Regions from separate parts of the Streptomyces sp. NPDC102451 genome, predicted to be linked through region 3. Evidence: riboswitches for the same ligand, from Rfam matches in the RefSeq annotation. Region 3 holds a riboswitch; each other region holds the start of a gene.
The links. A riboswitch is a leader RNA that binds a small molecule or an ion and turns the genes downstream of it on or off. The one in region 3 is predicted to bind cobalamin.
Positions count from the first base shown of each region.

Region 1 (7,569 bases), on a different contig from region 3:
TTCGTCGTCGTCTCGTTCCTCTTCTGGCTCCCTGCGGGCCTCGGCATGGCGCCGATGGTGCTGCTCTTCACCGAGCGCGGCCTCGCCCTCACCGCCGTCGCCGGAGCGTTCGCCGCGCACTCCCTGACCGCCGCCGCCCTGGAGCTCCCCACCGGCGGGCTCTCCGACGTGATCGGCCGTCGCGCCGTCCTGGCCGGCGCGGGTCTGCTCAACGTCTGCGCCCTCACGCTCATGGCCCTCGGCACCACCACCTGGGTGATCATCCTCGGCACGGCCCTCATGGGTGCGGGCCGCGCCCTGTCCAGCGGGCCCGCCGAAGCCTGGTACGTCGACACCGTGCACGCCGCTTCCGGCCCCGACGCCGATCTCCGTACGGGGCTGGCGCACGGCAGCGCCGCCTCGTCCGGCGCCGTCGCGCTCGGCGTCCTCCTCGGAGGGGCGCTGCCCTGGCTGCTCGGCCTCGGCCCGGACCCGGGGGCCCGGCTGCGGGCGCTCACCTCGGACCTGGTCCTGCCGCTCTCTGTGCCTGTACTCCTCGGCGTGGTCATCGACATCGTCTTCGTCAGCTACGTCCTGACCGCCCTGACGGAGCCGCCCCGCCCCGCGGCCACCCTGCGCGGCGTGCTGCGGGGCGTCCCCGGAGCCATCGCCTCGGGGATCCGGCTCGGCGCCGGGGACACCCTGATCCGGCGCATCCTGATGACCACGGGCGCTGCGGGTACGGCCCTCGCCGCTCTCGAACTGCTCACCCCGGGCCGCGCCGCCGCGCTGACCGGGACCGCGGAGTCCGGGGCGGTCCTCTTCGCGGGCCTGGCCGCCGCCGGGTTCGCGTGCTCGGCGCTCGGGAGCCGGCTGGCGCCCCTCGTCGCCCGGCTCGCGGGGGACGCGGAACGCGCGGTCCTAGCGAGCCTCTGCGCGAGCGTGGCCGGTCTGCTGGCGCTCGGCGCCACCGTGTCCGCCACCGGAGCACCCGCGCTGACCGCGGCCGTCGTGGGATACGGACTGGTCTACCTGGGGCTGGGCGCGGCGGGGCCCACCGAGAACGACCTCCTGCACCGCCGCGTCGACACCTCCGGCCGGGCGACGGCCCTCTCCGTGCAGTCGCTGGCCCAGCAACTCGTGGGGGCGGCCGCCGGCCTGGTCGTCGGCGCACTGCCCGCGGGGCCGCTGCCCTGGCTGCTCGGTGCCGTGGTGCTTCTGGCCGGAGCACTCCTGTGGACCCGGCGCACCGCCTCCGCTCCGCAGGCCGCCCCCGCCCCCGGGTGGGACGGGGGCTGACCTCTCTGCTCCGTACGGACGCCCCGGATCGCGCGGGGCCGCGCCCTTGGCCAGGCTGGCCCGGAGCCGGGACGCGAGATCCCCGTACTTCCAGGAGCCGAGATGCAGCAGGACAAGCACCCGTCGTACCGTCCCGTCGTCTTCCGCGACCGTTCCGCCGGGTACGCCTTTCTGACCCGGTCCACCGCGTCGAGCGAGCAGACGATCGACTGGGACGACGGCAACAGCTACCCGGTCATCGACGTGGAGATCTCCGCCGAGAGCCACCCCTTCTTCACCGGCAAGGCGCGGGTGGTCGACACTGAGGGCCAGGTCGCCAAGTTCGAGCGCCGCTACGGTGACGAGGGGGGTGGGGACGCCTCCTGAGCCCCGGGTCTCCACGGCTTTCCGCACACGGGGCAGAATCGTCGGCAGTGTGCCCCGTGACCGCCGCGCCTCACCGGGGCACGACCGCCCGCGTTCCCCAGGAGACCCGCCCCCATGCCCGACAGCCCCGCCCTGCTGGTCATCGGCGAATGCGTCGCCGACATCGTCCGGCTGCCGGGCGCCCCGGACCGGATCCACCCCGGCGGCAGTCCCGCGAACGTCGCGTACGGTCTGGCCAGACTCGGCCGGGACACCACTCTGATCACCCAGCTCGGCCAGGACTCCGACGGGCGGCTGATCGAGGACCACCTCGCCTCCGCCGGGGTGCGGGTCCTGACGGACGGCGCCGACGCGCCCACCCCGGCCGCCACGGTCGAGCTGGACGACGCAGGCCGGGCGACGTACAGCTTCGAGATCACCTGGACGCTGGGCCCGGTCGCGCCCTCGGGGGAGCCGCCCCTGCACGTTCATACGGGCTCCGTCGCCACCGCCCTCGAGCCCGGTGCGGACACCGTCCTGGAGCTCGTCCGGTCGCTCCGGAGGACGGCGACCGTCAGTTACGACCCCAACGTGCGGCCCGCGCTGATGGGGGACCACGCCCTTGCCGTGCACCGGGCCGAGCGCATCGTCGCGCTGAGCGACATCGTCAAGGCCAGCGACGAGGACCTGCGGTGGCTGTACCCGGACGAAGCCCCGGAGAAGGCCGCCGAGCGCTGGCTCCGGTCCGGGCCGGCGCTGGTCCTGGTCACCCGCGGAGCCGCAGGCGCGACAGCGTTCGTGCCGGGCACGGACGTGAGCGCCGGGGCGCCGCCCGTCCAGGTCGTGGACACCGTGGGCGCCGGTGACGCCTTCATGTCCGGCACGCTGCACGCCTTGGCCTCGCACGGCCTGCTCGGGGCGGGGAGCCGTGCACGGCTGCGCACCCTGGACGCCGAGGTCCTGGGCGACGTACTGCGCCACGCCGTGGCGTCGGCCGTCGTGACCGTCGCACGGGCAGGCGCCCTGCCTCCCGACGAGGAGGAGCTGTCAGCGGCTCTGACCAGCGGACCGGCCCCGGAGCGGTAGGGGGTCGAGGGGGTGTCCTCGCCCGCACCACGGTCGTTGATTCTTTCATGACCGTGACCCTTACCGACACCGTCCCACCGTCCACCACCGAACTGCTGACCGGCGTCCTCCTCGGCCCGGGACACCGCCGCGAGCACGGATTCTGGCAGCGGCTGATCAGCACAGAACCGTTCCGCCGCCCCGCCGGCGGAACGCCCGAAGAGCGCCTGGAACTCGCCTACGACCGGTTGCGGATCCTCAACCTCTCCCTGGACAGCGGAGCGCGCCTCGCCTCCGACCCACGCGCGCTGGCCGCCCTGCACGCCTGGCTCGGCCCGGTGGACCCCGCGCTGACGACCGTGGCGGGCATCCACTACAACCTCTTCCTCGGCAGCCTCCTTGACCACGAATGCGCCGGCCGCCGCGACCTGTCGGACTACCTGACGATGCGGCGCATCGGCACCTTCCTCTGTACGGAGGTGGCGCACGGCAACAACGCGGCGGCCATGGAGACCACCGCCACGTACGACCGTGAGCGGGACGGATTCGTCCTGCACACCCCCAACCCGGGCGCGCAGAAGTTCATGCCCAACACGAGCCCGGCGGGCGGGGCGAAGTCTGGCCTGGTCGCCGCCCGCCTGGTCGCCGACGGTTCGGACCACGGGGTACGCCTCTTCCTGGTGCCGCTCACCGACGACGCGGAGGCGCTGCCGGGCATCCGGGTGCGCCGGCTGCCCGCCCGGATGGGCAGCCCGGTGGACCACTGCCTGACCTCGTTCGACCGGCTCTTCGTGGAGCGGGACGCCCTGCTGGGATCCGCCGAAGAGGGCGACGCACCGGGGGAGTTCAGGACCGGGCCGGGGGACAGGCGGCGGCGCTTCCTCACCTCGATCGGGCGGGTCACCCCCGGCCGGATCTCCATGAGTGCCTGTGCGGCGGGATCGGCCCGCGCGACCCTGGCGGTCGCCGTGCGCTACGGCGGCCACCGGATGATCTCCGGCAGCCGGGGCGCGCCGCCGGTCCCCGTCAACGCCCACCGGACCCATCACGGACCGCTCGCCTCGGCCATGGCCACGGTCTTCGCCATGAGCCTGCTGTACCGCAGGGCGCAGGAGCGGTGGGAGGCCTGCACGGACGAGGACGGGCGGGCGGAGGCGGGCAGACTCGTCGACGTCGCCAAGGCGTGGATCACCTGGCGGGCCCGAGACGTCATCGTCGAGAGCCGTGAACGCTGCGGCGCGCAGGCGCTCCTGGAGAACAACGGCATGACCGAACTCGTCACGGGCGTGGAGGGGGCCATCACCGCCGAGGGCGACAACATCGCCCTGTACGCCAAGGCGGCCGCGGACATGCTCTTCGCCGCCGAGCCCGGCCGCGACGACGTCCCGGGCCCGGCCCCGCACCCCGGCGACCTGGCCGACCCGCGCTTCCTGGGCAGCCTCCTCGCCTCGGTCCAGGACATCTGGTTCGCCAGGGCCAGGACCCGCGCGCTGCGGGCGCCCGACGCCGACGCCCTGGAGAGGTGGAACTCGGCCTCGGGCCCCGCCCTGCGCGGGGTCGAGGCCTATGCGTACCGGCAGGCCGCCGAGGCCTACGCCGAGGCCCGCGCGACGCTTCCCCCGGGGGCGGCCAGGGACCGGCTGGGGGAGCTCGAGCGGCTGTTCGTCTTCGAGTGGCTCTCCCGCAACAGCGGCGATCTGCTGGCCGCCGGTCTCCTGAGCGGCGATCAGGTGGACGCCCTCCCCGAGGCCGTGGAGGAGCATGTGGCGGCCGTCGCCACGCACGCCGCCGAACTGGCCGAGTCCTTCGCCCTGCCCGAGGAACTGCTCGCCGACTGGCCGATCGCCGGCCCCGGCTACGCGGACGCCTACGACGATCCCGGTGGCCCGTGGAACACCGGCCCGGCGGACGCCCGATGAGCGCCGGCTGCAGGGGGCGGGCGATGTGCGGCCGACTGGGCGAGCGCCTGGAGATCCTTGGACTGCGCGCCGTCCTGCTGGCCTACTGGGGCACCACATCCGTGCTCGCCCGCCGGAGCGGGAAGCCGCACACCGACGGAGGCGAATCGGTTCACCCCAAGAGCTGACCCGCCCGACGTCCGCGCCGGTACGGCGGGGAGACGCCCGCCGTACCGGCGACGGCCCCGAGGCCGCCCCCACGTCGCGTGATAGCTTGCAGACGCCAGTCACACTCCACGTGGAGTCAGGGAATCCGGTGCGAATCCGGAGCTGACGCGCAGCGGTGAGGGGGACGGGCGGGGCCACGGCCACTGGGACACCCTCGGGTGCACCGGGAAGGCGCCCCGTCCGGACGAACCCGAGTCCGAAGACCTGCTGGCACCCGCTTCCGCACCGGGAGCGGAACTCCGTACCGGGCTTCGCGCATGAGCCCAGAGAACGCCGAGGGACTCCGTGCCGCCCATAGCCAGCACCGTACGCCGAACTGCCCTGCTCGTCGCGGGACTCGTCCTCCTGACCGCCTGCGGCGGGGGCGGGAACGAGCCCGCCGCCGACACCGCGCAGGACGACGCCGCCGCAGGCTTCCCGGTGACCCTGAAGAACTGCGGCCGTACGGTGACCGTCGACGCCGCACCGCGGCACGCCGTCTCCCTCAACCAGGGATCGACGGAGATCCTCCTCTCCCTGGGCCTCGCCGACCGGCTCGCCGCCACCGCGACCTGGACGGACCCGGTGATGAAGGGCCTGGAGAAGGACGAGTCCACGGTGCCCCGTCTCGCCGAGAACCAGCCCTCCTCCGAGAAGGTCCTCGCCGAGGAACCCGACTTCGTCACCGCCTCGTTCGAGTCGACCCTCGGCAAGGGCGGCGTGGCGTCACGCGACCAGTTCGAGGAACTGGGCGTACCCACATACCTCTCACCCGCCGACTGCGCGGGCAAGGACAACACCGGCAGCAGCGACGGCTCCCGCACCGAGCCTCTGACCATGGACCGGGTCTACGGCGAAGTGCGCGACCTGGCGAAGGTGTTCGGCGTCCCGGAGCGGGGCGAGAAGCTGGTGACGAGCCTCCGGACCCGCATCGACAAGGCGACCGCGGGCATCGACGCGTCCGACACCACGATGCTCTACTGGTTCGCCAACGCGGAGGCCCCCTACCTGGCGGGGTGCTGCGGAGCCCCCGGCATCATCACCGGGGAGCTCGGCGCGAAGAACGTCTTCGACGACACCCACGAGGAATGGCCCCAGATCAACTGGGAGACCGTCGCCGACCGCAACCCCGACGTGCTGGTCATCGGCGACCTGACCCGTAAGTCGCAGACCGCCGAGAGCGCCCAGAAGAAGATCGAGTTCCTGGAGTCCAACCCCGCCACGAAGAACCTGGACGCCGTCAAGCACAAGCGGTACGTCCTGCTCAGCGGCCAGGCCATGAATCCGACCATCAGGACCGTGGAGGGCGTGGAGCAGGTGGCGGCCGGGCTGCGCTCGTTCGGACTCGCGGGGTGACGGACACCGGACACGTACCGGACGTACCGAAATCCCTTCACGGGACCGCGCACCTGCCGGACCTACCGACGGACGTGCACATCACGGGAGTGCGCGTCGAGCAGCCGCCCGCGGTCCCGGCTGCCGCAGGGGCCCGGATCCTGCGTGACGGCCTGCTGTGGAGCGCAGGGATCGCCCTGCTGCTCCTGTCCGTCGCGGTCGCCGTCACCATCGGTCCCGCCCGCATCTCGGTCCCGGACGTCTGGTCGGCGGTGGCCTCGCACCTCGGCATCGGTCACGGGCGGCTGAGCCCGATCCGGGACGGCATCATCTGGAACCTGCGCATGCCCCGCACCCTGCTCGCCGCGGTGTGCGGCGCCGGGCTCGCGGTGTGCGGCACCGTGATGCAGTCGCTGCTGCGCAACCCGCTCGCCGACCCGTTCGTCCTCGGCGTCTCCTCGGGGGCGTCCACCGGCGCGGTCGTGGTCGTCGTCCTGGGCGTCGGCGGGGGAGCGGTCTCCGTCTCGGGCGGCGCCTTCGCCGGGGCCCTGCTCTCCTTCGCCCTCGTTCTGCTGCTCAGCCACACACTCGGCGGATCCACCGACCGGGTCGTCCTCTCCGGGGTCGCGGCCATGCAGCTCTTCTCCGCGCTCACCTCCTTCGTCGTGATGACCGCCGCCGACGCCGAGCAGACCAAGGGCGTGCTCTTCTGGCTGCTCGGCTCACTGAGCGGGGTCGGCTGGAGCGACGTGTGGATGTGCTCCGCCGTGCTCGCCGTGGCCCTGCTGATCTGCCTGGGTCACGCCCGTACGCTCGACGCCTTCGCCTTCGGCCAGGACGCCGCCGCCGCGCTGGGGGTGCACGTGGCCCGCACCCGGATCGTGCTGCTCTGCACCACCGCGCTGCTGACCGCGGCCCTCGTCAGCTCGGCGGGCGCCATCGGGTTCGTCGGCCTCGTCCTGCCGCACGCGGCCCGGGCGCTGACCGGGTCGGGGCACCGGAGGCTGCTGCCGGTGACGGCACTCGCCGGAGCCGTGTTCCTGGTCTGGGTCGACACGCTGGCCAGGACCGTCCTCGACCCCCAGGAGGTCCCGGTCGGCGTGGTCACCTCCCTCATCGGGGTGCCCGTCTTCGTCCTGATCCTGCACCGCACGCGGAGGAGCCCGTGAACCGGACGGAGACCCCCGGCGACGGCCTGCGGGCCGCGCGGGTCAGCAGGGAGGCCGGCGGGAGGATCGTCCTCGACGGGGTGAGCATCGCGCCGCCGCCCGGCACCACCGTCGGGCTCCTCGGGCCGAACGGCTCCGGCAAGACCACGCTGCTCCGGGTGATGGCGGGCGTACTCGCCCCCGGTGCGGGCGTCGTCACGCTCGACGGCCGCACCCTCGCCGAGACGGGCCGGCGAGCCGTGGCACGCCGGGTGGCCGTCGTCGACCAGCAC
Region 1 is NZ_JBIWKD010000002.1:553,099-560,667, forward strand. It holds gene ACIRD8_RS05955 (MFS transporter) at 1-1,278, shown strand, start outside; gene ACIRD8_RS05960 (type B 50S ribosomal protein L31) at 1,381-1,644, shown strand; gene ACIRD8_RS05965 (carbohydrate kinase) at 1,759-2,709, shown strand; gene ACIRD8_RS05970 (acyl-CoA dehydrogenase) at 2,757-4,607, shown strand; gene ACIRD8_RS05975 (hypothetical protein) at 4,631-4,774, shown strand; cobalamin riboswitch at 4,854-5,041, shown strand; gene ACIRD8_RS05980 (ABC transporter substrate-binding protein) at 5,100-6,149, shown strand; gene ACIRD8_RS05985 (FecCD family ABC transporter permease) at 6,224-7,297, shown strand; gene ACIRD8_RS05990 (ABC transporter ATP-binding protein) at 7,294-7,569, shown strand, end outside.
Region 1: linked by a shared signal. The riboswitch ahead of ACIRD8_RS05980 (ABC transporter substrate-binding protein) and the one ahead of ACIRD8_RS16425 (ribonucleoside-diphosphate reductase subunit alpha) in region 3 are both predicted to bind cobalamin.

Region 2 (7,569 bases), on a different contig from region 3:
AGTCGAGCAGCAGCGCGTTCAGCTCGGCGGACCCTTTGCCCGCGGGCACGGGCTGCTCCTGCGGCCCGTACGGCACCTCGCACCGCTCCTCGTGGAGTTCCGCGACGCGCTGGCCCAGGAGGTCGAGGAGGGCGGGCACGGTGACGGCGCCCGCGGAGAGCTGGAGGAGGGAGAGCACCTGGGGCACGGCCTCGACGGCTTCGGCCACGGCGGTGGCCTCGATGCCTTCGGGTGAGGCGTGGACCAGCGACCAGGCGTCGAAGAGCGCCACCCAGCCGCGGAGCACGGCGGAGTCGTCGCGGTCCCAGGCCCGCAGCCGCCAGCCGGGGCGGGCGGTGTCCCCGTGCAGCTCGATGAGCCCGGCCAGCCTGGCCCGGTCCCAGCCGGTGCGGACCTGGGCCGGGGACAGCTCCAGCGCGGCGGCGGCCCGTTCCAGGGCCTGGGCTGCGAGCGGGGCGGAGCCCGTGCGGGTGCCGTCCGCGGCCCAGTGGGCGATCCGTACGGCGTCGGCCAGTACGGCCCTGGCCTGGCGTGCCAGTTCCGCCGGGGGTGGTGTGCCCTCGGGTGGGCGGGGGGCCGGCCTGGTGCGCCGGGTCGTCACGGCCTTGCGGGCGGTCGCCTGGGGTCGAGGGCGGACAAGTCGCAGCCTGGAGTCGCGCGGGGTACGGGACGTCACGAGGAGCAGTCTTGCCTCTGACGGGCCGAAAGCCCAAACGGAAGCCGTGTCACCGGGGTTCGCGGGGCTTTCGGACCGGGGCACCAACCGGGTGGTTCCGGGCCATCAGCTCACATCAGGGGCGTGAGGAAGCGCCTGAGCACTTCCTCGTAACCCGCCGGGTCGGCATTCCACATCGCCGCATGCGGAGCCTCCGGTACCGGGTGCAGTGTCACCAGGTCGGGACGGCGGGCGGCAAGCTCCTGGGACGGCTGCCAGGGGGCCAGGGTGTCGTCGGGGCCGTGGACGACGAGCGTGGGGGCGTGCAGGGCGGTCGGCACCGAGGTGTCCAGGAGCGGGGCGCCGTGCAGCCCGGTCTGGCCCTGGGCGGCCCGGACGGTGAGGGGCAGCAGCGCGGAGGGGACGCCGCGGGCGGAGGCGAGGGCGCGCAGGGTGGTCTTCCAGTCCAGGACCGGGGAGTCGAGGACGAGACCGCTGATGCGGTCGCGGAGGGCTGAGTTGACGGCCGCGTGCAGGGCCATCGAGGCGCCGGACGACCAGCCGTACAGGATGACGTTCTCGGCGCCGTAGCGCACGGCGTAGCGGATGGCCGCGTCGAGGTCGCGCCATTCGGACTCGCCGAGGTGGGCGAGTCCGTCCGGGGAGCGCGGGGCGCCCGGGTCGCCGCGGTAGGCCAGGTCGAGCACGGGGAACTGCTGGGCGTGGAGAAATCCCATCACGTTCAGGGGGTGGTCCCGGGTGGTGCCGAGGCCGTGCACCGTGATCACCCAGGTGTCCCGGGCGGCGGGCACGAACCAGGCCGGCAGGATGCCGAGTTCCCCGGGGACCCCGACCTCCTTGTACGCGAGGCCCAGGGCGGCGAGCGGGTCGCCGCGGTGGAGCTCCGGGGTGAGGCGGACCCGGGTGCCCGGCTTCAGGCTTCCGAGGGTCACGCGCTCCAGCCGGCGTACGACGGTGTCGGGGGAGATCACGGAATGGCCGGGCACCTGTTCGATCACCGGGCCGGCCACCGCGTGGACGCCCCGGCCGGCCAGTCCGTACGTGCCGGGGCGCAGCGCGGAGAAGGAGCGGGTCAGGGTGATCTGTCCGGCCGCGGTGGCGTGCACGGTGAGACGGCGGTCGGCCGGGAAGGGCCGTGGCGAGGGCGCCCCGAGGGCGGCATCGCTGGCGTAGCGGCCGGCGGCGACCGCTGCCGCGCCGACGCCGAGGATCGATGTGGCGGCCACTGCCGCCGCTGTTGCCGGGCGCACGGCTCCAGTGTCCTGGGCGGGGGCTCCGGATGCCAGTGGGCAGCGGCCGTACGATGCGGCGCCCGGCTCAGCCGGGCTGGCCGTACCCCTTCAGGGCGTCCTGCACGTCATCGAGCTGGGCGGGGGTGAGGAGGCTCGGCCGGAGGCCGGGTACGGAGCTCGCGGTGAGCCAGAGTCTGCACATCCATTCGAGCTGGGCGGTGCGGTCGTAGGCCTCGTCGAGGGTGTCCCCGTAGGTGACGGTGCCGTGGTTCCTCAGCAGGCAGCCGGTGCGGTCGCGCAGGGCGTCCAGCATGGTGTCGGCGAGCTCCTGCGTCCCGTAGCGGGCGTAGGCGGCGGTGCGGACGGGGCCGCCGAGCAGGGCGGCGGCGTAGTGGACGAGCGGGACCTCGTCGACGAGGGTGGAGACGGCCGTGGCGTGCACGGCGTGGGTGTGGACGACGGCCCCGGCGTCGCTGCCCCGGTAGACGGCCAGGTGGAGCGGGAGTTCGCTGGTGGGGACCAGGTCGCCGAGGACCTGTCGGCCTTCGAGGTCGACGCCGACCGCGTCCCCGGGGCCCAGCCGGTCGTAGGGCACCCCGCTGGGGGTGACCAGGACGGTCCCTCCGACCCGGGCCGAGACGTTGCCCGAGGTGCCGACGACCAGGCCGTCCGCCGCCGTCCGCCGGGCGGTCGCGACGACACCGCCCCAGGCCCGTTCGATCGCGTCCGTACGCACGTCACTCATGCGGGGATCCTAGGGTCAGGGACCGACGGGCCGGGTGACCGATGTCTCCTCGGAGGGTGCGCCGGGCACGAGTTCGAGGGGCGTCGCGGGGCGGGGGCCGGGCCCAGCCCGGCGCGGGGGACGCCCGGCCACGCATCACGCACACAAGCGGAACCGGCGTACGCGGTTGGGGTCACCGTGCCGCCCTGCCCAGTTCATCTTCCGTTCACCCTGGTTGCTTACGTTCCACGTGCCAATGACGTCGAACGATTGCCTGGGTAAATGGAACACATCACGCTGCTGCTTGCGATCGTGATCGTGACAGCTCTCGTGTTCGATTTCACGAACGGTTTCCACGACACCGCCAACGCGATGGCCACCACCATCTCGACCGGCGCTCTCAAGCCCAAGACAGCGGTGGCCATGTCCGCCGTTCTCAACCTCGTCGGCGCGTTCCTGTCGGTGGAGGTCGCCAAGACGATCTCCGGCGGGATCATCAACGAGAACGGCCTCAGAACCGAGGTCATCTTCGCGGCGCTCGTCGGCGCGATCCTGTGGAATCTGCTGACCTGGCTGGTCGGCCTCCCCTCCAGTTCCTCCCACGCACTCTTCGGCGGCCTCATCGGCGCCGCGGTCATGTCGGCCGGCTGGTCCTCGATCAACGGCGGCACCGTCGTCACGAAGGTCCTGCTGCCGGCCGTCGCCGCGCCGGTCGTGGCCGGCATCGCCGCGCTCCTGGCCACGAAGCTGACGTACCGCCTCAACCGGAAGATCACCGACGAGGCCCAGCTGAAGTCGACCGCCAAGGGCTACCGCGCCGGCCAGATCGCCTCGGCCGGGCTCGTCTCGCTCGCCCACGGCACCAACGACGCGCAGAAGACCATGGGCATCATCACCCTGGCCCTGGTCACCGGCGGCGTGCTCTCCCCCGGTTCCAACCCGCCGGTCTGGGTCATCGCCTCCGCCGGTATCGCCATCGCGATGGGCACCTACCTCGGCGGCTGGCGCATCATCCGCACCATGGGCAGCGGCCTCACCGAACTGCGTCCGCCGCAGGGCTTCGCGGCCCAGACCAGTGCGGCCACGGTCATCCTGGCCTCCTCGCACCTCGGCTTCTCCCTCTCCACCACGCAGTCCTGCTCCGGCGCCGTCATGGGCGCGGGCCTCGGACGCAAGGGGGGCGTGGTCCGCTGGTCCACCGCCACCCGGATGTTCGTCGCCTGGGGTCTGACCCTGCCGGCGGCCGGACTGGTCGGCGCGGGGGCCGAGTTCCTGACCAAGCAGGGGCCCTGGGGCGTCGCGGTGGTCGCCGTGCTGCTCGTGGCGGGCTCCGGCGCCATCTGGCTGCTGTCGCGCCGCAAGCCGGTCGACCACACCAACGTGAACGCGGACACCGAGCCCGCGGGTGTCGTCACCACCGCCATCTCGGCGGTCAGCCCGCCGCCCGCCGGTGCCGTCGTACCGGAACTCAAGACCACCATCCCGGCCCCGGCTCCGACGGCCGGAACCCCGGCCGATCCAGCCACGGTGTAAGGACGCATCCGCATGAACATCGACTGGGCAGCTCTCGCCTCCGTCTTCGGCGTCAGCCTCGTGGTCACCGTCGCACTGGTCGGCCTCTTCACCCTCGGCGTCACGGGCCTGGCCAAGCAGGCCTCGACGGCGCAGGGCGGCGGTTCCACCGGCCTGGCGCGCACCGGCGCGTACGCCTGCTTCGGGCTGTGCGCGGCGGCGGTCGCGTACGGGATCTATCTGATCGTCGCCTGACACCCCCTCGGGCACCCTCACCGGCCGGACACACCCCGTGTGTGTCCGGCCGATGTGCGTCTCAGCACACTGAAGGCTCGCAGGTCAACGGCAGGTTGACTGGCGTTCGCGGGGCATGGTGGACTGCCGGAGCCATTGAGGCCGACCGGATGCCGGCCGGCCTTACGGCGACAGGAGAGGAAGCCGGTGCGAATCCGGCGCGGTCCCGCCACTGTCACCGGGGAGCAGCCTCCACACGGAAGTCACGGTCCGCCACCGCGGACTGGAAGGCCGGAGGAACTGCGGATCCGGAAGCCAGGAGACTCTCGTCGCCGGTCACGTCGAACCAGGGCGCGGACCCTGAGTGAGGACATACGCCATGTCGGGCTGCCCTGCGTCGGTCGCCGAACCACCTGTCACCGAGGCCCTTCGAGGCGCGACGGCCGGCTGAGTCGTGCGAGCCGACCGCATCTTCGCGTACGGCGCCGCCGCCGGCCTGATCGGTGACCTGCTGCTCGGTGATCCCCGCCGGGGCCACCCCGTCGCCGCCTTCGGGCGTGCGGCGGCGGCCGTCGAGAGCCGGCTGTGGCGCGACCACCGCGGCCGGGGCGCCCTGCACACGCTCGTCTGCGCCGGGGGCGCCACGGGTGCCGCCGCGCTGGCGGCCCGTGCCGTACGGAACCGTCCCGCCGCCGCGGTGGCGCTGACCGCCGCCGCCACCTGGTCCGTCGTGGGGGGCACCTCGCTGGGCCGGGAGGCCCGTGCCATCGGCGGGGCGCTGGCCGCCGGGGACGTCGAACTGGCCCGGGAGCGGCTGCCGCACCTGTGCGGCCGCGATCCGCAGTCGCTGGACGGGCAGCAGATCGCCCGCGCCGTGGTGGAGTCCGTCGCCGAGAACACTTCCGACGCCGTCGTGGGCGCCCTCGTGTGGGGAGCGCTCGGCGGAGTGCCCGGGCTGGTCGGCTTCCGGGCCGTCAACACCCTGGACGCCATGGTCGGGCACAAGTCGCCCCGCCACCGGCGCTACGGCTGGGCGTCGGCCCGGCTCGACGACGTCGCCGGCTGGCCCGGGGCCCGGCTCACCGCCGTGCTGGCCGTGGCCGCCGGGGGACGCCCCCGCGAGGCCGTACGGGCCTGGCGGGCCGACGCGGGCCGGCATCCCAGCCCCAACGCGGGCCCGGTGGAGGCCTCGTTCGCGGGGGCGCTGGGCGTACGGCTCGGCGGCACCCTCGCGTACGGCGGGCGGGTCGAGCACCGCCCGGTGCTCAACGGCGGGGCGGGCAGGGACGTGCGGACCACGGACATCGAACGCGCGGTGCGGCTGTCGCGCCGGGTGAGTGTGCTGGCCCTCGCCGTGTGCGCGGCGGGGCGGCTGGCCATGGGACGGAGAACCACATGAGCGGCGGGCTGCTGGTCGCGGGGACCACGTCGGACGCGGGCAAGAGCGTCGTCACGGCCGGGATCTGCCGGTGGCTGGTGCGCCGGGGCGTGAAGGTCGCGCCGTTCAAGGCGCAGAACATGTCGCTGAACTCGTTCGTCACCCGGGAGGGGGCGGAGATCGGCCGCGCCCAGGCGATGCAGGCGCAGGCCGCCCGGGTGGAGCCGTCGGCGCTGATGAACCCGGTGCTGCTCAAGCCCGGAAGTGACCGGTCGAGCCAGGTCGTCCTGATGGGCAAGCCGGTCGGCGAGATGAGTGCGCGCGGCTACCACGGCGGGCGCCAGGAGGCGCTGCTGGGAACGGTCACGGACTGTCTGGAACAGCTGAGGGACACGTACGACGCGGTGATCTGCGAGGGGGCGGGCAGCCCCGCCGAGATCAATCTGCGGCGCACGGACATCGTGAACATGGGTATCGCGCGGGCCGCGCGCTTCCCCGTGCTGGTGGTCGGCGACATCGACCGGGGCGGTGTGTTCGCCTCGTTCTTCGGCACGACGGCGCTGCTGAGCCCCGAGGACCAGTCGCTGGTCGCCGGATACCTCGTCAACAAGTTCCGCGGGGACGTCTCGCTGCTGGAGCCGGGGCTCGACATGCTGCTGGGGCTCACGGGGCGGCGGACGTACGGGGTGCTGCCGTACGCCCACGGTCTTGGCATCGACGAGGAGGACGGGCTGCGGGTGTCGATGCGCGGCACCGTACGGGAGTCGGTGGTGGCGCCGCCGCACGGCGAGGACGTGCTGCGGATCGCGGTGTGCGCGGTGCCGCTGATGTCGAACTTCACCGATGTCGACGCGCTGGCGGCCGAGCCGGGCGTGGTCGTGCGGTTCGTGGACCGGGCGGAGGAGCTCGTCGACGCGGACCTCGTGATCGTGCCGGGGACGCGGGGAACCGTGAAGGCGCTGGCGTGGCTGCGCGAGCGGGGACTCGCCGAGGCGCTGCGGCGGCGGGCCGCCGAGGGGCGTCCGGTGCTGGGGATCTGCGGCGGGTTCCAGGTGCTGGGCGAGCGCATCGAGGACGACGTGGAGTCGCGGGCCGGTCTGGTCGAGGGGCTCGGACTCCTTCCGGTGCGGGTCCGGTTCGGCCGGGAGAAGGTCCTGGGGCGGCCCGTCGGGTCGGCGCTCGGGGAGCCGGTGGAGGGGTACGAGATCCATCACGGGGTCGCCGAGGTGGGCGGCGGCGAACCGTTCCTCGACGGGTGCCGGGTGGGCTCGGTCTGGGGGACGCACTGGCACGGGTCGCTGGAGAGCGACGGGTTCCGGCGGGCGTTCCTGGGCGAGGTCGCGCGGGCCTCGGGGCGGCGGTTCACCGCGGCGCCGGACACGAGCTTCGGGGCGCTGCGGGAGGAACAGCTGGACCGGCTGGGGGATCTGATCGAGGAGCACGCGGACACGGATGCGCTGTGGCGGCTCATCGAGACCGGTGCGCCGGCGGGGCTGCCGTTCATTCCGCCGGGGGCGCCGCCCGCGCCCGCCCCGGCCCCCGGTCCTCGAACTCCCCCGAAGGCTGATGTGTTGCCCCGTACTGCTGATGTTTCTGCGAACGAGGAGGCCCTGTGAGTACGCCGTATCCCTTCACCGCCATCGTGGGGCAGGACGACCTGCGGCTCGGACTCCTGCTCAACGCGGTGAGTCCCGCCGTCGGCGGGGTCCTGGTCCGCGGCGAGAAGGGCACCGCCAAGTCCACCGCCGTACGGGCGCTCGCCGCCCTCATGCCGGAGGTCGAGGTCGTGGCGGGGTGCCGCTTCTCGTGCGCC
Region 2 is NZ_JBIWKD010000019.1:50,982-58,550, forward strand. It holds gene ACIRD8_RS31190 (hypothetical protein) at 1-601, opposite strand, end outside; gene ACIRD8_RS31195 (alpha/beta hydrolase) at 787-1,926, opposite strand; gene ACIRD8_RS31200 (class II aldolase/adducin family protein) at 1,994-2,653, opposite strand; gene ACIRD8_RS31205 (anion permease) at 2,915-4,165, shown strand; gene ACIRD8_RS31210 (hypothetical protein) at 4,178-4,399, shown strand; cobalamin riboswitch at 4,575-4,704, shown strand; gene ACIRD8_RS31215 (cobalamin biosynthesis protein) at 4,833-5,777, shown strand; gene ACIRD8_RS31220 (cobyric acid synthase) at 5,774-7,372, shown strand; gene ACIRD8_RS31225 (putative cobaltochelatase) at 7,369-7,569, shown strand, end outside.
Region 2: linked by a shared signal. The riboswitch ahead of ACIRD8_RS31215 (cobalamin biosynthesis protein) and the one ahead of ACIRD8_RS16425 (ribonucleoside-diphosphate reductase subunit alpha) in region 3 are both predicted to bind cobalamin.

Region 3 (7,569 bases):
CCTTCATCGGCATTCCGTTCTTCTACTGGTACCAGATGCTCTGGGTACTCATCTCGACCGCTCTCACGATGATCGCGTACAAGCTGTGGCAGCGTGACCAGCGCGCCCGCAAGGGGGGTGCGTCAGCATGAAGGACGGCGTGAACGGCGTAGCACTCGCCGTATTCATCTTCTTCTTCGTGGCCGTCACGGTCATCGGCTTCATGGCCGCGCGCTGGCGCAAGGCCGAGAACGAGGCCAGCCTCGACGAATGGGGCCTGGGCGGACGTTCGTTCGGTACCTGGGTCACCTGGTTCCTGCTCGGCGGCGACCTCTACACGGCGTACACCTTCGTCGCGGTGCCCGCGGCGATCTACGCGGCGGGCGCGGCCGGCTTCTTCGCCGTCCCGTACACGATCCTCGTCTACCCGCTGATCTTCACCTTCCTGCCGCGCCTGTGGTCGGTGTCGCACAAGCACGGCTACGTCACCACCTCGGACTTCGTCCGCGGCCGGTTCGGCTCGAAGGGGCTCTCGCTGGCGGTCGCCGTCACCGGCATCCTCGCCACGATGCCGTACATCGCGCTCCAGCTCGTCGGCATCCAGGCCGTGCTGGACGTCATGGGCGTCGGCGGCGGCGAGAACACGCACTGGTTCATCAAGGACCTGCCGCTGCTCATCGCCTTCGCCGTCCTCGCCGCGTACACGTACTCCTCGGGGCTGCGCGCACCCGCGCTCATCGCGTTCGTCAAGGACGGCCTGATCTACCTGGTCATCGCCGTGGCGATCATCTACATCCCGATCAAGCTCGGCGGGTTCGACGACATCTTCGCGAAGGCGGGCGAGGCGTTCGCCCAGACGAACGAGGCGACGGGCAAGCCGCGCGGTGCGCTGGTGCCCGGCGAGATGGGTCAGTGGGGCTACGCCACCCTGGCGCTGGGCTCGGCGCTGGCCCTGTTCATGTACCCCCACTCGATCACGGCGACGCTCTCCAGCCGCAGCCGTGAGGTGATCCGGCGCAACACCACGATCCTGCCGCTGTACTCGCTGATGCTGGGTCTGCTGGCCCTGCTCGGGTTCATGGCGATCGCCGCCGGGATCAAGGTGGACAACGGCCAGCTCGCCATCCCGCAGCTGTTCGAGAACATGTTCCCCGACTGGTTCGCCGGTGTGGCCTTCGCCGCGATCGGGATCGGCGCCCTGGTGCCCGCCGCGATCATGTCGATCGCCGCGGCGAACCTCTTCACCCGCAACATCTACAAGGACTTCCTCAAGCCGGACGCGACCCCGGCCCAGGAGACCAAGGTCTCCAAGCTGGTCTCGCTGCTGGTGAAGGTGGGCGCGCTCGCCTTCGTCCTGACCATGGACAAGACGGTCGCGATCAACTTCCAGCTGCTGGGCGGTATCTGGATCCTCCAGACGATGCCCGCCCTGGTGGGCGGCCTGTTCACCCGGTGGTTCCACCGCTGGGCCCTGATCGCGGGCTGGGCGGTCGGCATGATCTACGGCACGGTGGCCGCCTACGGCGTCGCCAGCCCCACCCAGAAGCACTTCGGCGGGTCCTCGAAGGAGATCCCGGGCATCGGGGAGATCGGCTACATCGGCCTCACCGCCTTCGTGCTCAACGTCGTCGTCGTGGTCGTGCTGACGTTCGTCCTCAACGCGGTGAAGGCACCGGCCGGCGTGGACGAGACCTCTCCGTCCGACTACACGGCGGACGCGGGCGACCCCGGCGTCAAGGCCGAGCTCCCGCCGGCCACGGCGGGCGCCCCGGGCGGCCACTGACCGCCCCAGGAGTACGCGTGACGCCGTCCCGGCAGGGTCTCCCTGCCGGGACGGCGTCGTCACGGCCGACGGCCCCGGTACGGAACGGGGGCGCGCCGTGCCCGCCTCCTGCGGCAGACTGCGCCCATGGACGTATCGATCAGGCCGGCCCTGCCCTCCCAGTTCGCGGATCTGGCCGAGATCACCGCCCAGGCCTATCTCGGCGACGGGCTCCTGGACTTCGGCGCCGAGGACCCCTACCTGGAGCAGCTCCGCGCCGTCGAGCGGCGGGCGGCGGAGGCCGAGGTGCTGGTCGCGCTGGACGCCGACGACCGGCCGCTGGGCGGTGTCACCTACGTCGCGCCCGGCAGCCCGTGGGCGGACATCGCCGGGGGCGGCGAGGCCGAGTTCCGGATGCTGGCCGTCTCGCCGGAGGCCCGCGGGCGAGGCGTGGGTGAGGCTCTCGTACGGGCCTGTATCGAGCGGGCACGGGCCGCCGAGGGGGTCTCGGGGATCGTCCTGTCGACGGCCCCGGCCATGCTGGGCGCCCATCGGATCTACCGCCGCCTCGGCTTCGTACGGACTCCTGAGCGGGACTGGTGCCCTCTTCCGGGCCTCGCACTCCTGACATTCCGCCTGGAGCTCTGAGCCATCACGACACAAGATGTGGGGGCTTCTTCATTCGGCAGCCCCCACATGTATGCTCGACCTCGCTGTCGCCGCAGGGGAATCCGGTGAGAATCCGGAACTGTCCCGCAACGGTGTGATCGGTGCGCTTTGCGCACCCGAAGTCCGAAGACCTGTCGACAGTGCGCCCGGCTCGACCGATCCGGGCGTCGAGACGTCCGGGCCCCGCGGAGGGCCGGTGGACGCCGTGCGCCGTGCTGCCCCTCCCCGGGCGCCGCCGTGTCCGGCTGCCCCGCTCCCGCAGGCCCTGAGCCGAGCGAGGGATAGCCCCAGTGACCATCGCGCCAGCCGACCCGGTTTCAGCCACGGATTCCGAAGGCCGCACGACCGACGCGCCCGGGACCGCACTGCTGCGGACCCTGACCGGCCTCACCGCCGATCTGCCCGACACCGATCCCGGACGGGTGGCCGCCGCCGCACTGCGCGGCCGCAACGCCCGGTCGGACGAGGCCGAGTTGCGCTCGCTGGCCACCGAGGCCGCCGCCGGCCTGATCTCCGAGGACCCGGCCTACTCCCGGCTCGCCGCTCGGCTCCTCACCCGGGCCATCGCGGACGAGGCCGCCGGCCAGGGCGCCGTCTCCTTCTCGGCGTCGGTCGCCGTCGGGCACCGCGAGGGCCTGATCGCGGACCGTACGGCCGAGTTCGTCACACTGCACGCCGCCGCCCTGGACGCGCTGGTCGACGAGGCGCTCGCCGACGGCGCCGACGACCGCTTCGGCTACTTCGGACTGCGGACGCTGCACAGCCGGTACCTGCTGCGCCACCCGCTCACCCGCGACGTCGTGGAGACCCCGCAGCACTTCATGCTGCGCGTCGCGGCCGGGCTCGCCGAGGACACCTCCGAGCGCGCCCTGGAGGAAGTGGCCGCGCTGTACGGCCTGATGAACCGGCTGGACTACCTGCCGTCCTCCCCCACCCTCTTCAACTCCGGCACCCGGCACCCGCAGATGTCCTCCTGCTACCTGCTGGACTCGCCGCTGGACGAGCTGGACTCGATCTACGACCGCTACCACCAGGTGGCGCGGCTCTCCAAGCACGCGGGCGGCATCGGCCTCTCGTACTCCCGCATCCGCGCCCGGGGTTCACTGATCCGCGGCACCAACGGGCACTCAAACGGCATCGTGCCGTTCCTGAAGACGCTGGACGCCTCCGTCGCCGCGGTCAACCAGGGGGGCCGGCGCAAGGGTGCCGCCGCCGTGTACCTGGAGACCTGGCACGCGGACATCGAGGAGTTCCTGGAGCTGCGCGACAACACGGGTGAGGACCAGCGGCGTACGCACAACCTCAACCTGGCGCACTGGATCCCGGACGAGTTCATGCGCCGTGTCGACGCGGACACCGGCTGGTCGCTGTTCTCCCCCGCCGAGGTCCCCGAGCTGGTCGACCTGTGGGGCGACGAGTTCGACGCGGCCTACCGCGCGGCCGAGGCCAAGGGCCTGGCCCGCAAGACGATCCCGGCGCGTGAGCTGTACGGCCGGATGATGCGGACCCTCGCGCAGACCGGCCAGGGCTGGATGACGTTCAAGGACGCCTCCAACCGGACCGCGAACCAGACCGCCGAGCCGGGCCGCGTCGTTCACTCCTCGAACCTGTGCACGGAGATCCTCGAAGTCACCGACGACGGCGAGACGGCCGTCTGCAACCTCGGTTCGGTCAACCTGGGCGCCTTCGTGGCGAACGGCTCGATCGACTGGGAGCGCCTGGACGCCACCGTGCGTACCGCCGTGACCTTCCTCGACCGCGTGGTGGACATCAACTTCTACCCGACCGAGCAGGCCGGCCGCTCCAACGCCCGCTGGCGCCCGGTGGGTCTGGGCGCGATGGGCCTCCAGGACGTCTTCTTCCAGCTGCGCCTGCCCTTCGACTCCCCCGAGGCCCGCGCGCTCTCCACGAGGATCTCCGAGCGGATCATGCTCGCCGCGTGCGAGGCCTCCTGCGACCTCGCCGAGCGGTCGGGTCCCCTCCCCGCCTGGTCCGAGACCCGCGCCGCCCGCGGTGTGCTCCACCCCGACCACTACGACACCGAGCTGAACTGGCCGGAGCGCTGGGACGCCCTGCGCGCCCGGGTCGCGAAGACCGGGATGCGCAACTCGCTGCTCCTGGCCATCGCGCCGACGGCGACGATCGCCTCGATCGCCGGTGTGTACGAGTGCATCGAGCCGCAGGTCTCCAACCTCTTCAAGCGTGAGACGCTCAGCGGCGAGTTCCTCCAGGTCAACGCCTACCTGGTCGACGAGCTGAAGCGGCTCGGCGTCTGGGACGCGCGCACCCGTGAGGCGCTGCGCGAGGCGAGCGGCTCCGTCCAGGGCTTCGCCTGGATTCCCGAGGACGTGCGGGCGCTGTACCGCACGGCGTGGGAGATCCCGCAGCGCGGCCTGATCGACATGGCGGCGGCCCGTACGCCCTTCCTCGACCAGAGCCAGTCGCTGAACCTGTTCCTGGAGACGCCGACGATCGGCAAGCTCTCCTCGATGTACGCGTACGCCTGGAAGCAGGGGCTGAAGACGACGTACTACCTGCGCTCCCGCCCGGCGACCCGCATCGCGCGTGCCGCGTCCGGGAAGACCGCCGCCACCGCCCCCATTCCCGTACAGCAGGCGTCCTCCCCCGACGCGGACGCGATCGCCTGCTCCCTCGAAAACCCCGAGTCCTGCGAGGCATGCCAGTAATGAGCTCCAACGAAGACAAGAACCTGCTCGACCCGGGCTTCGAACTGACCCTGCGCCCCATGCGCTACCCGGACTTCTACGAGCGCTACCGGGACGCGATCAAGAACACCTGGACGGTGGAGGAGGTCGACCTGCACTCCGACGTCGCCGACCTCGCCAAGCTCTCGCCCGGTGAGCAGCACATGATCGGCCGGCTGGTCGCGTTCTTCGCGACGGGCGACTCGATCGTCTCCAACAACCTGGTGCTGACGCTGTACAAGCACATCAACTCCCCGGAGGCGCGGCTCTACCTGTCGCGTCAGCTGTTCGAGGAGGCCGTGCACGTCCAGTTCTATCTGACGCTGCTCGACACCTATCTGCCCGACCCGGAGGACCGCGCGGCGGCCTTCGACGCGGTCGAGGAGATCCCCTCGATCCGCGAGAAGGCGCAGTTCTGCTTCCGCTGGATGGACTCGGTCGAGAAGATCGAGCGGCTGGAGACGAAGGCCGACCGCCGGCGCTTCCTGCTCAACCTGATCTGCTTCGCCGCATGCATCGAGGGCCTGTTCTTCTACGGCGCCTTCGCGTACGTGTACTGGTTCCGCTCGCGCGGCCTGCTGCACGGTCTCGCCACGGGCACCAACTGGGTGTTCCGCGACGAGACGATGCACATGAACTTCGCCTTCGAGGTCGTGGACACCGTCCGCAAGGAGGAGCCGGAGCTCTTCGACGACGAGCTCCAGCAGCAGGTCACCGACATGCTGAAGGAGGCCGTCGAGGCGGAGCTGCAGTTCGGCCGCGACCTGTGCGGCGAGGGCCTGCCGGGGATGAACACCGAGTCGATGCGCCAGTACCTGGAGTGCGTCGCCGACCAGCGGCTCACCCGGCTCGGCTTCCCCGCGCTCTACGGCTCCGAGAACCCGTTCTCGTTCATGGAGCTCCAGGGGGTGCAGGAGCTGACGAACTTCTTCGAGCGCCGCCCCTCCGCGTACCAGGTGGCGGTGGAGGGGTCGGTCGGCTTCGACGACGACTTCTAGACCCTCGCCCAGGACCTGATGTACGGGCGCCGCGTGGCCATGACCGGCTGCGCGGCGCCTGCCGCTTGCGGGGGCTCGGCGCCCCGGCGCCGTTCCGCCTCGCGGAGCTCGCGGTCGATCCGGCGCTCCCGCGTGAACCCGACGAGGGCGGGCAGCAGGACGAGGGCGAAAAGTGCGGTTACGGCCAGGTAGCTCAGGAATGTGTTCATGGCTCCACTGTCGTCCGTGCGCCGGAATTCCGGCAGTGGCAGGACTGTCACACAGCATCGAATTGCTGCCACACTGACTCCATGCTGAACAACGTCGCCGTCCTGCTGCTCGACGAGGTCCACCCCTTCGAACTCGGCGTCCTGTGCGAGGTGTTCGGGCTCGACCGCTCCGACGAGGGGCTGCCGGTCCAGGACTTCGCGGTCGTGTCGGCCGAGGGCCCGGTCCTCCGCACGCACGCCGGGTTCTCCATCAGCACCCCCCACGGTCTCGACCGCCTGGAGGAGGCCGACCTCATCGCCGTACCGGCGGGGAGCCACTTCATGGAGCGCACGTACCCCGAGGAGGTCCTGGACGCCCTGCGCCGGGCCGTGGAGCGCGGGTCGCGGGTGCTGAGCGTCTGTTCCGGCGCCTACGTCCTCGGCGCGGCCGGGCTGCTGGACGGCCGCCGCTGCACCACCCACTGGCGGCACGCCGACGAGCTGGCGCGCCGCTTCCCCGAGGCCTGCGTGGAGCCCGATGTGCTCTACGTGGACGAGGGAGCGGTCATCACCTCGGCGGGCACGGCCGCGGGCATCGACGCCGCCCTGCACCTGGTCCGCCAGGCGCACGGGCCCGGCGTCGCGAACGCCATCGCCCGCCGCATGGTGGTCCCCCCGCACCGGGACGGAGGCCAGGCGCAGTACATCAAGCGCCCGCTGCCCCGCACCCGGTGCGACACCGTCGGGGAGACCCTCGCCTGGATGGAGCGCCACCTCGACCAGGAGATGACCGTCGAGCAGCTGGCCGCCCAGACCCACATGTCGCCCCGGACCTTCGCCCGCCGCTTCCAGCAGGAGACCGGCACCACGCCGTACCGCTGGCTGCTGCGGCAGCGGGTGCTGCTGGCACAGCACCTGCTGGAGACCTCGGACGCGACCATGGACACGATCGCGGGACAGACCGGCTTCGGGAACGCGGCGGCGCTGCGCCACCAGTTCGTACGTTCGCTGGACACGACCCCGAACGCCTACCGGCGCACCTTCCGGGGGCCGGCCGGCATGACGGAGGCGGCCTGACGGACGAGGCCCCGCCGGGGTGATCACGCGATCACCCCGGCGGGGCCTCGTCACTGCGGGCGTGCGCTCAGATGCCGCACTGCGAGGCGGACCAGAAGTGGCTCGGCCCCTGGTTCACGTGGATGTGGTCGCTGTGCCCCGCGTAGCCCGGGCCGAGGATCCCGTTGAATCCGTGGTTGCGGGCCTGCTTG
Region 3 is NZ_JBIWKD010000006.1:190,851-198,419, reverse strand. It holds gene ACIRD8_RS16440 (DUF3311 domain-containing protein) at 1-131, shown strand, start outside; gene mctP (monocarboxylate uptake permease MctP) at 128-1,762, shown strand; gene ACIRD8_RS16430 (GNAT family N-acetyltransferase) at 1,889-2,389, shown strand; cobalamin riboswitch at 2,430-2,564, shown strand; gene ACIRD8_RS16425 (ribonucleoside-diphosphate reductase subunit alpha) at 2,701-5,097, shown strand; gene ACIRD8_RS16420 (ribonucleotide-diphosphate reductase subunit beta) at 5,097-6,113, shown strand; gene ACIRD8_RS16415 (hypothetical protein) at 6,110-6,322, opposite strand; gene ACIRD8_RS16410 (GlxA family transcriptional regulator) at 6,404-7,378, shown strand; gene ACIRD8_RS16405 (D-Ala-D-Ala carboxypeptidase family metallohydrolase) at 7,446-7,569, opposite strand, start outside.

Region 4 (7,569 bases), on a different contig from region 3:
CAGGGTGACGGGGCTCGACGCCGTGTCGAACTCGACGTACTTGCGGCCGAAGCTCTTTGCGACGGTGAGCCCCTGGCCGACGTAGAACCGTTTGCTCGCGAGTACGTCCTCTGCTCCCAGCAGGAGCACGAAGCGGTCGATCTGCCGGGTGGCGGGGCCCTTGTCCTTCTTCGCCGAGGTGGCAATCTTCCAGAGCGTCCCGTCGGGGGCCCGTACGACGCCGCCGTACCCCCAGAGCGACTTCGTGGCCGCCTTCACCGTCGAGGCGCCGGCGTCCAGGGCGGCGTCGATGAGGCCGTCGACGGTGGACGGCTGGGAGACCGTGAGCGACAGCGTGAAACCGCGGAAGCCGGTGGTCGGCGCCTGAGAATCCCGTACGCGCAGCTCGGGGCCCAGGCCGAAGGCGGTGGCGTAGAAGTGTTCGGCGGCGGTGGGGTCGGCCACCTCGAGGGTGACGGATGCGATGGAAGCCATGGAACGAAGCTATGGCGGCTCCGCGCCGCGCGCTTCTCGAATCCTGACCGCTTCGGGTCCGGTCGGCTGCCGGCCCGGACGCATGAGAAATTCCCGGATCGTCACCATCGATGGCAGCTACTGACATCGACAGTAACAGCCGACGACAGTCACTGCCATCGCGTAGGATCGCCCCATGGGTAGATGGGAGCCGAACGCACGGGGGCGCCTGGCGGAAGCGGCGTTGGAGCTCTACAGCGAGCGTGGCTTCGAGCAGACCACCGTGGCGGAGATCGCCAAGCGGGCCGGGCTCACGGAGCGGACCTACTTCAGGCACTACGCCGACAAGCGCGAGGTGCTGTTCGGGGGCTCCGAACTGCAGGACCTGCTGGTCGGGGTCGTCGCCGGCGTACCGGAGTCCACGGCGCCGATCGACGCGCTGGCGGTGGGCCTGGACGCGCTCTCCGAGATGTTCGACGACCGCCGTGAGTACGCGCGCAAGCGGCAGGCCGTGATCGCGGCGAACCCGGAGCTCCAGGAGCGCGAGCTGATCAAGCTCGCCTCGCTGTCGGCCGCGCTGGCCGGCACCCTGCGCCTGCGGGGTGTCCCGGAGCCGGCCGCGAGTCTGACCGCCGAGGCGGGGATCGCCGTCTTCAAGGTCGGATTCGAGCGGTGGATCGCGGAGTCCGAGGACCGCGCGATGGCGCCGGTCATGCGGGAACTGCTGGATGAGCTCAAGGCCGTGACGGCGGGCGGGCACGGCTCGTAGGAAGCCCGGCGGATCTCAGCTGCCGAAGGAGAGGTCCCTCGTCACACGGTCCGCCGACGCCAGCAGGTTCGCGCGGACCTGGCTGGTGCGGTACATCCGGTCCGCCCGGAAGGAGACGCCGAGCGACCCCAGCGTGCCGCCCCGGTACACGGGCACCGCGATGCACACCGTGCCGAGGTCGTACTCCTCCCGGTCCATCATCACCGGTGCCGGGAGAGATTCGAGCTGCTGGATCAGCTCCTCGCGGTGCGTGATCGTACGGGGGGTGAGGTCGGCGAGGGTGTGCCGCGAGAGGTACTCGCCACGCGCCTCCTCGTCCATCTCCCGCAGGACGCACTTGCCGAGCGCCGTGGCGTGCCCGGCGTCCTGGAATCCCACCCAGAGGTCGACCCGGGGCGTCTGCGGGCTGTCGACGATCTCGGCGATCCTGATCTCGCCCTCCTCGTAGAAGGTGAGGTAGGCGGCGGCCGACAGATCGTCCCGCAGTGCGGCGAGGGCCGGGCGGGCCAGCCCGGCCAGTCCCTGGGCGGCGTGGTTGCCGTGCGGCACGTCGCCCAGGACGAAGCCGCCGTCGTCGAGCCTGCGGAGATAGCCGTCCCTCGTGAGGGCCCGCAGCACCTCCAGGGCGGTGTCCTGAGGCAGCCCCGCCCGGCGCGCCAGCTCGTTCGCGGGCGCGCCGCTCGCATGCGCGGCCACAGCCTCCATCAGGCGGAACGCGTGCTGGACAGCATCGATCGGAGTGTGGCCCGCTCGGTCACCCATGCCACAAGCTTGGACCCGCGGCCGGGAGGCAGCAAGGCAGGGACCGTGGCGACCACGGCCGGGACCCCTGCCCGGCCGTCGTCCCGCTCAGTCCTCGCCCTCCAGATCGCCCTCGGTCTCCAGGAACACCTGGCGCAGCGCTTCGAGCACCGCCGGGTCGGGCTTCGCCCACATCCCCCGGGACTCCGCCTCCAGGAGGCGCTCCGCGATGCCGTGGAGGGCCCACGGGTTGGCCTGCTGGAGGAACTCGCGGTTCGCCGGGTCCAGGACGTACGTCTCGGTCAGCTTGTCGTACATCCAGTCCGCGACCACGCCCGTCGTGGCGTCGTACCCGAAGAGGTAGTCGACCGTCGCGGCGAGCTCGAAGGCGCCCTTGTAGCCGTGGCGGCGCATCGCCTCGATCCACTTCGGGTTGACCACCCGGGCGCGGAACACCCGGGACGTCTCCTCGACCAGGGTGCGGGTGCGGACCGTCTCGGGGCGGGTCGAGTCGCCGATGTACGCCTCGGGGGCGGTGCCCTTCAGCGCGCGTACGGTCGCGACCATGCCGCCGTGGTACTGGAAGTAGTCGTCGGAGTCCGCGATGTCGTGCTCACGGGTGTCGGTGTTCTTCGCGGCCACCGCGATCCGCTTGTACGCGGTCTCCATCTCGTCCCGGGCGGGACGTCCGTCCAGCTCACGGCCGTAGGCGTAGCCGCCCCACACCGTGTACACCTCGGCGAGGTCGGCGTCCGTACGCCAGTCGCGTGAATCGATGAGCTGGAGCAGCCCCGCCCCGTACGTCCCCGGGCGCGAGCCGAAGATGCGGGTGGTGGCCCGCCGCTCGTCCCCGTGCTCGGCCAGGTCGGCCTGGGTGTGGGCGCGTACGAAGTTCTGCTCGGCGGGCTCGTCGAGGGAGGCCGCCAGGCGTACGGCGTCGTCGAGCAGGCCGATGGTGTGCGGGAACGCGTCGCGGAAGAAACCGGAGATGCGCAGCGTGACGTCGATACGGGGACGCCCCAGCTCCTCGTACGGGATCGGCTCCAGGCCGGTGACACGGCGCGAGGCGTCGTCCCAGACGGGGCGGACGCCGAGCAGGGCGAAAGCCTCGGCGATGTCGTCGCCTGCGGTGCGCATCGCGCTGGTGCCCCACAGGGACAGGCCGACGGAGGTGGGCCAGTCGCCGTTGTCCGCACGGTAGCGCTCCAGGAGCGAGTCGGCGAGCGCCTGACCGGTCTCCCAGGCGAGGCGGGAGGGGACGGCCTTCGGGTCGACGGAGTAGAAGTTACGGCCGGTCGGCAGGACGTTGACCAGGCCGCGCAGCGGGGAGCCGGACGGGCCGGCCGGGACGAAGCCGCCGTTCAGGGCGTGGACGCAGTGGTCCAGTTCGTCTGTGGTCCTGGCCAGGCGGGGGGCGACCTCCTGGGCCGCGAAGTTGAGGATCGCCGCCACGTCGGGGGTCAGGTCGTGGAGCGGTGTGCGGGTCGTCTGCTCGGGGCTCTGCCCCGGACCCCGCTGCTCAATCGCCGCAGGGGCTTGATCTGGCTGCTCGGTTGCCGAAACGATCTGATCCAGCGGGGCCCAGCCCGCGTCGTCCATCGCTTGCACCAAGGCGCGGGCCTGTTCCTCCACCGCGTCCGCGTCCGCGCGGGTCGCTGCCGACTCGTCCAGTCCCAACGCCTCGCGCAGGCCCGGCAGGGACGTGGTACCGCCCCAGATCTGCCGGGCCCGCAGGATCGCGAGGATCAGGTTGACGCGGGCCGTTCCGGTGGGCGCGGCGCCCAGGACGTGCAGGCCGTCGCGGATCTGGACGTCCTTGATCTCACAGAGCCAGCCGTCGAGGTGCATGATGAACTCGTCGAAGCCCTCGTCTTCGGGCCGGTCCTCCAGGCCCAGGTCGTGGTCGAGCTTCGCGGCCTGGATGAGGGTCCAGATCTGGGCGCGGACGGCCGGCAGCTTGGCCGGGTCCATCGCGGCGATCTGGGCGTGCTCGTCCAGGAGTTGTTCGAGGCGGGCGATGTCGCCGTAGCTGTCGGCGCGCGCCATCGGCGGCACCAGGTGGTCGACCAGGGTGGCGTGCACACGGCGCTTGGCCTGGGTGCCCTCGCCGGGGTCGTTGACCAGGAACGGGTAGACCAGCGGCAGATCACCCAGCGCGGCGTCGGGGCCGCAGGCGGCGGAGAGGCCCGCGTTCTTGCCGGGCAGCCACTCCAGGTTGCCGTGCTTGCCGAGGTGGATCATCGCGTCGGCGCCGAAGCCGTTGTCGTCGGCGGACGCGGCGATCCAGCGGTAGGCGGCCAGATAGTGGTGCGAGGGCGGCAGATCGGGGTCGTGGTAGATCGCGATCGGGTTCTCGCCGAAGCCGCGCGGCGGCTGGATGAGGATCAGCAATTTGCCGCGGCGCAGCGCGGCGAGCACGATGTCGCCCTCGGGGTTGCGGGACCGGTCGACGAACATCTCGCCGGGCGCCGGGCCCCAGTGCTCCTCCACGGCCTCGCGCAGCTCGGCAGGCAGCGTGGCGAACCAGCGGCGGTAGTCGGCGGCCGGGATCCGGACCGGGTTGCGGGCCAGCTGCTCCTCGGTGAGCCACTCCTGGTCGTGGCCGCCGGCCTCGATCAGCGCGTAGATCAGCTCGTCGCCGTCGCCGGAGACCAGGCCCGGGATCTCCTCCTCGGGCCCGAAGTCGTAGCCCTCGGCGCGCAGTCGGCGCAGCAGGGCGACGGCGCTGGCGGGGGTGTCGAGGCCGACCGCGTTGCCGATGCGGGAGTGCTTGGTGGGGTACGCGGACAGGACGAGCGCGATCCGCTTCTCGGCGGCCGGGATGTGCCGGAGCCTGGCGTGCCGTACGGCGATCCCGGCGACCCGGGCGGCCCGCTCGGGGTCGGCGACGTACGCGGGCAGGCCGTCCTCGTCGATCTCCTTGAAGGAGAAGGGGACAGTGATCAGGCGGCCGTCGAACTCGGGCACGGCGATCTGGGTGGCGGCGTCCAGCGGGGAGACGCCCTCGTCGTTCTCTTCCCACGCGGCGCGCGGGCTGGTCAGGCAGAGCGCCTGGAGGACGGGCACGTCGAGGCCGGTGAGGGCGCCCGCGTCCCAGGACTCGTCGTCGCCGCCGGCCGACGCGGTGGCCGGCTTGGTGCCGCCCGCCGCGAGGACGGTGGTCACGATGGCGTCGGCGGCCCGGAGTTCATCGATGAGCTCGGGCTCGGGGGTGCGCAGCGAGGCGACGTACAGCGGGAGGGGGCGGGCGCCCGCGTCCTCCACGGCGGTGCAGAGCGCCTCGACGAAGTCGGTGTTCCCGCTCATGTGGTGGGCGCGGTAGTAGAGCACCGCGACGGTCGGGCCTGTGACGTCCCGGGCGGTCCGCTCCAGCGGGCCCCACGCGGGGGCCGGGGCGGGCGGCTCGAAGCCGTGGCCGGTGAGCAGCACCGTGTCGGAGAGGAACCGGGCCAGCTGCTCCAGGTTGGCGGGGCCGCCGTGCGCGAGATAGGCGTGCGCCTCTGCGGCGATGCCGATCGGCACGGTGGAGGCGGCCATCAGCTGGGCGTCGGGGGCCTGTTCACCGGTGAGTACGACGACGGGGCGGCCGGTGGCGAGCACCTGGTCGAGCCCCTCCTGCCAGGCACGGACACCACCGAGGAGGCGTACGACGACGAGGTCCGTGCCGTCCAGGAGCTGCGGCAGGTCGTCCAGGGAGAGCCGGGAAGGGTTGGCGTAGCGGTAGCTGACCGGGCCCTGGGAAGCGCGGGCGCTCAGCAGGTCGGTGTCGGACGTCGACAGGAGCAGGATCATGCGGCGTCAGCCCTTCCTCGGGGTATCCACGCCCCGGGCAGTTGTCGGACGGCTGGAGTTCCTGACTCGCACGGCCTCAGGGGGCCGGGCTCACAGTGGCGGGACCGCGCCGGAATCTCACCGGGCTTCCTCCGTGTCGCCGTCTGGCGATGGCGGGCCGAACGGACCGCCGCTAGGCATAGTAGGCGGCGGGTGGGGGGTCCTGACCAGACGGCCCCCGCCCTGACCGGCGGCGGAGCGGTGTCCCGTACGTCACAGTGACCGTAGGGGCCCGCCACGGTCACGGTCGGTATGCTCGCCGCCATGTCCGCCTCCCCCCTGACGCCCTCGTCTCCGGGCGATGCGTGTGCCCGGAGCAGCGGTGACGCCTGCCCCGGAGCGCTGCGTCTGCACCGGGCGGACGACGGTGCGCTGGCGCGGATCCGCATACCCGGCGGGGTGCTGACACCCCGCCAGGCAGGGGCGCTGGGGCAGGCCGCCGAGCGCTTCGGTGACGGTGAGTTGCATCTCACCTCCCGGGGCAATGTGCAGCTGCGCGGGCTTTCCCCGGGCTGCGGTGGCGAGCTGGCCGGGCTGCTGGACGAGGCCGGGCTGCTGCCCTCCGCACGGCACGAACGTGTACGCAACGTGGTCGCGTCCCCGCTCTCCGGGCTCGACGGCCTCGGGTCCGTCGACATCCGCCCCTGGCTGACCGGACTCGACCGCCTTCTCTGCGGAAGCGACGGCGCGACGGCGCTCTCCGGACGTTTCCTGTTCGCCCTCGACGACGGCCGCGGCGACGTGGACGCGCTCGGCGCCGACCTCACCCTCCTCGGCCACGACGACGACGCCCTGCTGCGCGTCGGGGACGGTGACGCCGTCCTCCGCGTCCCCTCCGCCGACGCCCCCCGCGCCGCCCTGACCGCCGCCGAGGCCTTCCTCGACTCCGCCCGGGACAGCGGCGCCTGGCGGGTGAAGGACCTGCCGGACGCCACGGCGGCCGCGCTTCCCGCCGAGGTCGTACGACGGTTGCGGGAGGCCGGCATCCTCGCGGTCCCGGGCCGCCGTCCCCGCCCTTCCGAAGCCCTGCCCCCGGCCCCCGGTCCCGTCCCGGTCGGCCGTGGAGAGGCCGCGCTGTCCGTCGGCGTACCGCTGGGGCGGCTGGACCTGACGCAGTGGCGGCTGCTGTCGAGCGCCGGGGAACTGCGTCTCACCCCGTGGCGCGGGGCCGTCGTCACCGGGATCCCGACCGACCGCGCGGACGGCCTGCTCGACGGCCTCTCCGGGGCCGGTCTGATCACCGGGCCCGGTTCGCCGTGGGCCGGTGTGGGCGCCTGCATCGGGCGGCCCGGCTGCGCGAAGTCGCTGGCCGACGTACGGGCCGAGGCGGGGGCCGCCGTCGGACCCGTCGGACGGCTCCCTGTGTACTGGTCCGGCTGCGAACGCCGCTGCGGCCATCCGCACGGGGAGTGGATCGACGTCGTCGCCACCCCCGGCGGACACCGGATCTCGCACGTACGAGGGGACCGGGCCACCGAGGCGGCCACGGTCCGGGACGACCCGGCCGCGCTCGCCGCCGCCGTGGCGGCGGCACGGGGCACGCGCACCTGACCACCACGCACCACCACCCCCTGTTCGACCTGTTCGATCTGCTCGATCTGCTCGATGAAGAAAGCGACAGCACTGTGCACCAGTACGAGAAGGACGGACCGGCGATCTACCGCCAGTCCTTCGCCACCATCCGCGCGGAGGCGGATCTGGCAGAGCTGCCCGCCGACGTGAGCCAGGTCGCCGTCCGCATGATCCACGCCTGCGGCATGGTCGACCTCGTACGC
Region 4 is NZ_JBIWKD010000022.1:26,534-34,102, reverse strand. It holds gene ACIRD8_RS32975 (glyoxalase) at 1-474, opposite strand, end outside; gene ACIRD8_RS32970 (TetR/AcrR family transcriptional regulator) at 650-1,222, shown strand; gene ACIRD8_RS32965 (IclR family transcriptional regulator) at 1,238-1,984, opposite strand; gene cobN (cobaltochelatase subunit CobN) at 2,072-5,755, opposite strand; cobalamin riboswitch at 5,788-5,941, opposite strand; gene cobG (precorrin-3B synthase) at 6,047-7,345, shown strand; gene ACIRD8_RS32950 (precorrin-8X methylmutase) at 7,420-7,569, shown strand, end outside.
Region 4: linked by a shared signal. The riboswitch ahead of cobN (cobaltochelatase subunit CobN) and the one ahead of ACIRD8_RS16425 (ribonucleoside-diphosphate reductase subunit alpha) in region 3 are both predicted to bind cobalamin.